2 regions of the Mesorhizobium sp. M0601 genome follow, and region 2 is predicted to be linked to the other one. Evidence: riboswitches for the same ligand, from Rfam matches in the RefSeq annotation. Region 2 holds a riboswitch; the other holds the start of a gene.
What was found. Region 2 has a riboswitch for cobalamin ahead of NKI41_RS04685 (DUF1636 family protein). Riboswitches for the same ligand answer to the same signal wherever they lie in the genome.

Region 1: another riboswitch for cobalamin. It lies ahead of metE (5-methyltetrahydropteroyltriglutamate--homocysteine S-methyltransferase); the one in region 2 lies ahead of NKI41_RS04685 (DUF1636 family protein).

What each region holds. Positions count from the first base shown of each region.
Region 1 covers NZ_JAMYQK010000050.1:6,114-10,504, reverse strand. The annotation lists gene metE (5-methyltetrahydropteroyltriglutamate--homocysteine S-methyltransferase) at 1-2,095, opposite strand, end outside; cobalamin riboswitch at 2,191-2,391, opposite strand; gene NKI41_RS29230 (hypothetical protein) at 2,947-3,201, shown strand; gene NKI41_RS29225 (helix-turn-helix transcriptional regulator) at 3,519-4,352, opposite strand.
Region 2 covers NZ_JAMYQK010000003.1:119,904-124,294, forward strand. The annotation lists gene NKI41_RS04670 (NuoB/complex I 20 kDa subunit family protein) at 1-27, opposite strand, end outside; gene NKI41_RS04675 (NADH-quinone oxidoreductase subunit A) at 18-383, opposite strand; gene NKI41_RS04680 (winged helix-turn-helix domain-containing protein) at 719-1,918, shown strand; cobalamin riboswitch at 1,948-2,151, shown strand; gene NKI41_RS04685 (DUF1636 family protein) at 2,190-2,624, shown strand; gene cobW (cobalamin biosynthesis protein CobW) at 2,621-3,661, shown strand; gene NKI41_RS04695 (cobaltochelatase subunit CobN) at 3,680-4,391, shown strand, end outside.

The DNA.
Region 1 (4,391 bases), on a different contig from region 2:
CCATTTTCGAGCGCGACGTCTCAATCGAAATGACATCCGCATCCATTTCAGCGATCGCGTCGATGATCTCGTTGAACTCCGAATAGCACATGTGGGTATGGATTTGAGTCGCGTCCTTTACACCCGTTGAAGCGATCCGGAAGCATTCGACAGCCCAGTCGAGATAGTCGTTCCAATCAGACTGGCGCAGTGGCAATCCTTCGCGAAACGCGGCCTCATCGATCTGGATCATCCTTGCGCCGGACCATTCGAGATCCGTCACTTCGTCGCGGATGGCGAGCGCGATCTGGCGGCATGCTTCGGAGCGGGGTACGTCGTCGCGAACAAATGACCAGTTGAGAATGGTCACTGGGCCTGTGAGCATTCCCTTCACAGGGTTTTCCGTAAGCGACTGGGCGAACTGCCACCAGCGCAGCGTCATCGGATTGGGCCTCGATACGTCGCCGAAGATGATGGGGGGGCGCACGTAACGCGACCCATAGCTCTGCACCCAGGCATGCTGGGTGAAGGCGAAGCCGGACAGCTGCTCGCCGAAATGCTGTACCATGTCGTTTCGTTCGAACTCACCGTGCACCAGCACGTCCAGCCCGATCTCTTCCTGCCAGCGAATTGCAGCCTCGATCTCCTTCTTCAGGAAGGTCTCGTAGTCGACATAGCTCAGCTGGCCCTTCGCATGAGCGGCCCGCGCCCTGCGTACCTGCGGCGTCTGCGGGAAGGACCCGATGGTCGTCGTCGGGAACGGCGGCAGCCCGAGCGTGCCGGCCTGGACTCTGGAGCGCTCGGCAAAAGCGCTCTCTCGTCGCTTCATGCTGTCGTCAATGCTGGCGATCCGCCCCTCAACCAGCGGGTCATGGATCTTCGTGGATGTCACGCGAGTGGCGGCAGCCTCGGCAGACGCTTTCAACGCGCCTGCCACCGCATCCCTGCCTTGGGACAGGGCCCGGGCAAGCAACACCAACTCGTCGGTCTTCTGGGCCGCGAAGGCGAGCCACGACCTGATGTCCGCGTCGAGTTCCGTCTCCATGCGGAGGTCGATCGGCACATGCAGCATCGAGCAAGAAGGCGCGATCTCGACGCGGTCCAAGGGCCAGCCGGCGACGATCGGTTTGATGCGGTCGAGAATGGCGGGCAGGTTCGCACGCCAGACGTTGCGGCCATCGATCAAGCCAAGCGAGAGCACCAGATCCTTCGGTGCGAGCCGACCCACCGTTTCCAGCTGCTCGGGAGCGCGCACGAGATCAATATGCAGCCCGGCCAGGGGCAGAGAAACCGCGGTTTCGAGATTGTCTCCCAGCGGCCCGAAATAGGTAGCCAGCATGATCTTCAGCTCGGGCGCGGCTTTCGACAGCTGGCCATAGGCGAATTCGAACGCAGCTCGTTCGTTCGGGTTCAGATCGAGGACAAGCGCTGGCTCATCGATCTGCACCCAATCGGCGCCCGACAGCTTCAAGCTCCGCAGGAGTTGCTCGTAGACGGGCAGAAGCCGTGGTAGGAGCGCGATGGGATCGAAGCCTTCGGCAGGCGATTTAGCCAGCTTGAGGAAGGTGACCGGTCCAAGGATGACTGGGCGTGTGTGAATGCCGAGGGCTTTAGCCTCGAGGAAGTAATCAACCGGCTTCGTCGACGAAAGAGCGAACGTCTGATCATCGTCTAGTTCCGGCACAATGTAGTGATAGTTGGTGTCAAACCACTTGGTCATTTCCATCGCGGCTACGCCAGGCCGATGAGCCGCATGCTGGTGACCACCGTGCCCACAATCCTCCGTCTGACCTTGGTTGCCGCGCGCCATAGCGAAGTAGATGTCGAGTGGGACCTCGCCGCCATTCCAGCCGTAACGGGACGGAAGGGCGCCGACCATGGCTGCGGTGTCGAGCACATGGTCGTAAAGCGAGAAGTCGTTCGACGGGATTTTCGACACGCCGCGATCGCGTTGCTCCTCCCAGCTAGCGGCACGAAGCGCCTTCGCCGTCGTGAGAAGGTCGGCAGCGGACGATTTTCCGGACCAGTAGCTTTCAAGCGCGAATTTCAGTTCTCGCCCACGACCGAAGCGGGGCACGCCGAGCGTTGCTACAGGAATTTGCTGAGAGACAGTCATGCCAGACCCCGATGGTTGGGGCGTCGGTGACAAGGAAGGCGCTAGCAGGCCGGCACGAACGCCAGGCTGCAGCGGCCACCGAGACACCCCGCCCGTGGACGTAATTCGCCGTGGCAGGTCTCCTGGCTCGCGGGGTCATAGCCTCTACCCGTCTTCCCAAGGCTATTCGCCTCAGTGACATTAGTGGGGTTGGCTCGCCGCTAACAGTTGCGGGGGCAGCGCCGGCATCGCACCGGCTTCCCTCTTAGCTCCGCTGCGGCAGCGCCGTACGGAGAACCACGACGCGGGAGACAATTACAGCAGTTCGCTTCTCTGTCAACGCCGCATAAAGAAATGTTTATGTCGTTATGTTAAATTTCCGTTGGCATGTTCCAAAGGTCGCCTCGAAAGCGAAAACTGTGGAAGCCTTGAGCGGCCGGTAAATCAAAGCAATGACGCACGCCGCCCTTGTCCAGGAGGATAGGAGTTCGTCGGCTGCCGACAGCAAACATACCGGCAAGCGCCGTGGTGCTGCTTAGCGCATCATGCGAACCACCTCGGCGTCGAACTTCGGCTCCGAGGTTCCGACCGCTTCGTTGGTGATCTGCTCGCGACCATATTCGGCTCAATGGCGAGGCTGTTGCCCATGTGGAAGCTGTTGGCCGTGATGCCCTCGGTGATATGACACAACGATTTCGGGGGGAGCACACCGAGGCCAGGCGCAGCGGCGTGTTGCGAAGTGATCGAGGCCAATGTCTCGAACTGGTTGTTCGCAGCCCACCGGCTCAAGGTAACCCGGCTCAAACCACCGGGCCAGCTCAAGTCCTGTCCAAATGAGGCCTGAGCGGCAAATCGTCGTGCACGCGCACGCTTTGGCGTTCGATCTTGTGATGCGTCTTGGGCGGACAATCGCCACGGTGCAGCGCGCAGAAGCGGTCCCCAATTGGGAAGCCGAGGGCGGTGAGGGCAAGCCAGCGCCACAGGCGGAAGGGGACTTGGACCTGTTTGCCCTGCTGGACCACAAGTTCGCGACACAGGGCCTCAAGGAGAAGACCAAGAGTGATTATGCGCGGGACCTCGCCAAATTCATCAAAGGCAGCGGGCAGTCAAAGTTCGGCGCCGATTGACATGGAGATAGCCATCGCGGCGGACCGCCCAGGCGGACCGCAAGCCGGAATACAACCGGGTGCAGGCGGCCAAGCTCGTCCACAAGATGGCGTCGGGCACACACCGGCGATGGGAGAGCGGACCGTGGAGTGCAGGAACTTCACGCCTATCCACGCTCCCGTGGACGTGTCCTGCGGCACATCGGCAGCGATATTGAGGAGGCAGTTGAGCTTCTGGTCGAGCACTCTTACCTGCCGCTACCTACGCTTAACGTCATCTCGTACTGAAAACGCACCACGCAAGGTCGAGATGTAACATGCGCCCTTCGTGGATGGTTCTAAGCTTCCTCGGGCGCGGTCAATCTGTGATAACGGTCGCTTGGAACCTCCATCACCGCGACGCGATCAAGGTTGGCGTATCGCGCTCGGTAGTAACCTTCTTCCTCCACTTCGGCGAAACTACACTGGGGAACGTCAAAGGTCGCAGCTTCCAATCCGAAGAAAGTCGTAGCGGTTTCTTCATCCAAGAAGTTCCACTCATCTTCTCCGTCGTCATATGTGACGCGAACATAGGAGGCCATCCGCACGGCTTCCTGATCACCCATCTCTGCGATGATGGCATCGCATTCTTTCTTCAGCTTTCCTGAAACCTCACCCTTATCCCAGTCATCCAAAGCTCGATAGATTTCTGGATGATAATACTCTGGCATCTCCTCTACATCGTCACCGATAAGCTCAATGGTGCGGACATATTGCGGATTTATCAAGAGTATTTTGTTGTCAAGGCTCCAACAATACAGCCATGGCCTGCTTGTGTTATTTCTACGAAGATTATGAAGTTCCTTCAACTGACGTAAAATCGATTCACGCGCCTTTTCATCGATAGGATATTGGCGGCTGCCAACAGTCGTCTTGATTCTGAGCGTGCCGTATCGCGTTTCGGCATCGGCAATTGCAAACGGGCTCGTGCGCCACTCCTCGACATCAATCTTCCAGCCCAGCAGCTCCTCGACCGTGCATTTCAACGTGAGACAAAGGTCCTTGATCTGCTCGACGTTCAACTGCGTTTTGCCTGTTTCCCAACGGGCCACAGTCTGTTGCGTCGTTGCCATCTGCTCTGCCAAATCTTTTTGAGTCATGCCCAGTCGAACCCTAAGCTCTTTCATGTTCATAACTCACCTCGCGTGTTCAACACACGCATTGTGGATGAA
Region 2 (4,391 bases):
CGTACCGGAACTGTCGTTCAATCCCATTCCAGCGCTCCTTTTTTCCATTCATAGGCAAAGCCGATGGTCAACACCGCCAAAAACACCATCATCGACCAGAAACCGAGCATGCCGATCTGGCTGAACGACACCGCCCACGGAAACAGGAAGGCCACCTCCAGATCGAAGATGATGAACAGGATCGACACCAGGTAGAAGCGGATATCGAACTTCATGCGGGCGTCGTCGAACGAGTTGAAGCCGCACTCGTAGGCGGAAAGCTTTTCCGGATCGGGGTTGCGATAGGCCACCAGGAAGGGTGCGGCGAGCAGCGCCAGTCCGACGACCAGCGCCACGCCGATGAACAGGACGATGGGCAGGTACGAACTCAACAATGCGTTCATTCTGCAGCTTTCCGTTGCGGCCAATCCACTCTGATTACAGCACCGGACCCACTTGCGGAAGCGTGACAGTTTAACCACTGAACCGTTTTAAGGGGGCTCTATGCTGCAACGCGGCGAGGGTTAGCGCAGCGCTTTCGGCGAAGCAAGTCAAACCTTGTTCAAATCGCGGTGCTGGACGGCATATCCGGGAAAACTGGTCCGATCCGCTCCTGTTTGATTTCCTTCACTTTTTACTCCACTTTTCTCTCCTGACATGGATGCCGCCAAAACCCTGCTAGCATGGCACGGAATCGCAAGTCATTTTCTCTGTTCAAAATCGTCCGGATGCCGCCTTCATGAAGGAAAAAATCTCGCTTGCCATGGCCCGCCGCATTGCGCTCGCGGCACAGGGATTCAATGACCCGCGCCCCACCGGCACGCCTGACCGCCGGCATCTGGCCCGCGTGCTTGCCCGTACCGGCCTGCTGCAGATCGATTCCGTCAGCGCCGTGGTGCGCGCCCACTATATGCCGCTCTATTCGCGGCTTGGCCCCTACAAGCTGGCGCTGCTCGACGACGCCGCCGTAACGCGCAAGCGCATGGTCTTCGAATATTGGGCGCACGAAGCCTCCTTCTTGCCGGTCGAGACCTATCCGCTGATGCGCTGGCGCATGCAGCGGGCCGAGTGCGGCGACGAAATGTACAGCGGACTGGCCAAATGGGGCCGCGAGCACGCCGCCTATATCGAAGACATCTATCGCGAGGTCGCCGAACGAGGCCCGATCGCGGCGTCGGCTTTCGAAGGGCAGAAGGGTTCGGGTGGCTGGTGGGGCTGGAGCCATGCCAAGCACGCCTTCGAATGGCTGTTCTGGGCCGGCCGCATCACCACGGCGCATCGCCGCGGCTTCGAACGGTTCTACGATCTGCCGGAGCGCGTGCTGCCGCCAACAATACTGAGTCTGCCAACGCCCTCCCCCGAAGACGCTCACCGCGAATTGCTGCGCATCTCGGCCCGTGCCCACGGCATCGCCACGGCAGGCGACCTGCGCGACTATTTCCGCCTCTCGCCCGCCGACATCAAGGGCCGCATCGAGGAGCTGGTCGAGGCCGGCGAGCTGTTGCCGGTGAGCGTCGACGGCTGGAACAAAACAGCCTATCTCCACAAGGACGCCCGTTTGCCGCGCAGGATCGAGGCGCGCGCCTTGCTCGCGCCGTTCGATCCTGTCGTCTTCGAACGATCGCGCACCGAGCGGTTGTTCGACTTCCACTACCGCATCGAGATCTACACGCCGGCCGAAAAGCGGCGGTATGGCTATTATGTGCTGCCATTCCTGCTCGGCGACAGCATCGTCGGGCGCGTTGACCTCAGGGCCGACCGTCCGGCCGGCGTATTGCGCGTCCATGCCGCCTATGCGGAGCCCGGCGCCCCGCCACAAACCGCTGCCGAACTCTTCAAGGAATTGAAGCAGATGCAGGGCTGGCTCGGCCTGGAACGCATCGAGGTGACCGCTGCCGGCGATTTGGGCCGGCCGCTCGCGGATATCGCCGCGCCATAGACGTGCGTTGACACAACTGCCTCCACAAGCCTAAATCCGTTCCAGACGGTCCCCTGCCCGCAACGGCAGGGGCCAAGAGGGAATGCGGTGCGAAATCTCGATTTCAAATCCGCGGCTGTCCCCGCAACTGTAAGCGACGAGCCAAGGCCGAAAACCACTGGGATATTCCCGGGAAGGCGGCACCCAGGCGATGACCCGCGAGCCAGGAGACCTGCCGTCTAGGACCTAAGAATCCGATCGCCTGGCGGGTTTTCCGGGCAAGGAGCCTGATTTGGAACGCGACAGCAGTTTTCCGGCTGAGACAGCGGATTTATTGTCCGGCCATGGTGATTCCCCGGCCGGCGTTACCGTCATCGTCTGCTCGTCCTGCCGTGACGAGACCGGTTCGGACGCTCATCCGCGCGCTGGCGAACTGCTCGCAGAGGACACGCGCCGCGCTGCTTCCAGCGAAAACATCAAAATCCGCACCGTCGAATGCCTCGGCAATTGCAAGCGCCGGCTCAGCGCGGCCATGCTGCGCGACGGCTGCTGGAGTTACGTCTTCGGTGATCTGACCACGACCAGCGGCGCCGATCTCGTCACCGGGGCAAAGCTGTTCGCCACCTCGACGGATGGGCTCATTCCATGGCGCGGCCGTCCCGATTGCCTGAAGCGCGGCCTGGTTGCCCGCATCCCTCCCCTTGACCTTTTGAAGGACCTGACATGACCGCTGCCTCCCTTTCGCGCGTTCCCTGCACCGTGGTCACCGGCTTTCTCGGCGCCGGCAAGACGACGTTGATCCGCCATTTGCTCGAAAACGCCAAAGGCAAGCGCCTGGCCATCATCGTCAACGAGTTCGGCGACATCGGCATCGACGGCGAGATCCTGAAGGGCTGCGGCATCGACACCTGCCCCGAGGAAAACATCGTCGAGCTGGCCAATGGTTGCATCTGCTGCACCGTCGCCGATGATTTCGTCCCGGCGCTGGACCAGATCCTGTCGCTGACGCCGAGGGTCGACCACATCCTGATCGAGACATCCGGCCTCGCTTTGCCCAAGCCGCTGGTCCAGGCCTTCCAGTGGCCGTCGGTGAAAAGCCGCGTGACGGTGGACGGCGTCATTGCCGTGGTCGACGGACCGGCGCTGGCTGATGGCCGCGTAGCCAACGACATGGACGCCCTGCAGGCGCAGCGGGCGCAGGACGAGACGCTCGACCATGACGATCCGGTCGAGGAAGTGTTCGAAGACCAGCTCGCCTGCGCCGACCTGATCATCCTGTCGAAGAGCGACCTGATGGACGCAGCCGGCTCGGCCCGTGCCAATGCCGTCATCGGCAAGCACGTTGCGCGGGCGGTGAAGATCGTACCGACTTCGCAAGGCAAGGTCGACCCTTCGGTGCTGCTCGGCCTCGGCCTCGCCGTCGAGGACGACATCGAGAACCGCAAGACCCACCACGACGACGAGCTCGACCACGAACATGACGATTTTGACTCGTTCGTCATCGACATCGCATCTGTGTCCAACCCGAACGAGCTCGCACAACGCGTCGCCACGGCGGCGGAGGAAGAAAACGTGTTGCGCGTCAAGGGTTTCGTCGAAGTCGGCGGCAAGCCGATGCGGCTCCTGCTGCAGGCCGTCGGTCCGCGCGTCAACCACTATTACGACCGCGCCTGGACCGCTGAAGACGACCGCCGCTCGCGCCTCGTCGTCATCGGCCTGAAAGGGCTGAACCGCCCGGCCATCGAGCGTATCCTCGCCGGCTGACCCCAGGTACGAGCCGCGATGCACATCCTCACCACCACATCCGCCTCGCTCGACGATCTCGCCGAGCCTGTCGATCTCAGGCAAACGCCTGCGGATGTCGTGGCGCTGTCCTTCACCGACAGCGACCTGGCCGGGCTGGCGGCGGCGTGGAAGGCAGATGCGCACCGCCTGCCGTCGATGCGGCTCGCCGCCTTGCGCGACCTGCGCCATCCGATGTCCGTCGACCTGTGGATCGACAGCGTCGCCCGCCACGCCAAGGTCATTCTGGTCCGCATCCTCGGCGGCTATGACTGGTGGCGCTATGGCTGCGACCAGCTCGCCGCTATCGCGCGAAATCGCGGTATCAAGCTGGCGCTGCTGCCGGGCGAGAGCCACGACGAGGATTTGCGGCTGATCGAAGGCTCGACGCTGCCGCGCGAGGAGTTGGACGCCCTGCTTGGCTACTTCCGCGAGGGCGGGCCGGCAAATATGACGGCGCTGGTGCAGAGGCTGGCAAGTCTCGCTGGATCGGGTGCGGCGGTAGCCGAACCTGTTAGCGTGCCAAAGGCGGGATTTTACGAGCCGGGACTGGGGGTCGTAGAACGCGGTGTCCCCCTCCCCCTCGAGGGGAGGGCCCGGCCGCAGGCCGGGGGTGGGGTCCTCTCCGAAGCGCGCCTGCACAAAACGTCGAGCACTGCCGTGACGACCCCACCCGGCCCTGCGGGTCCCCTCGAGGGGGAGGGGGACGTCG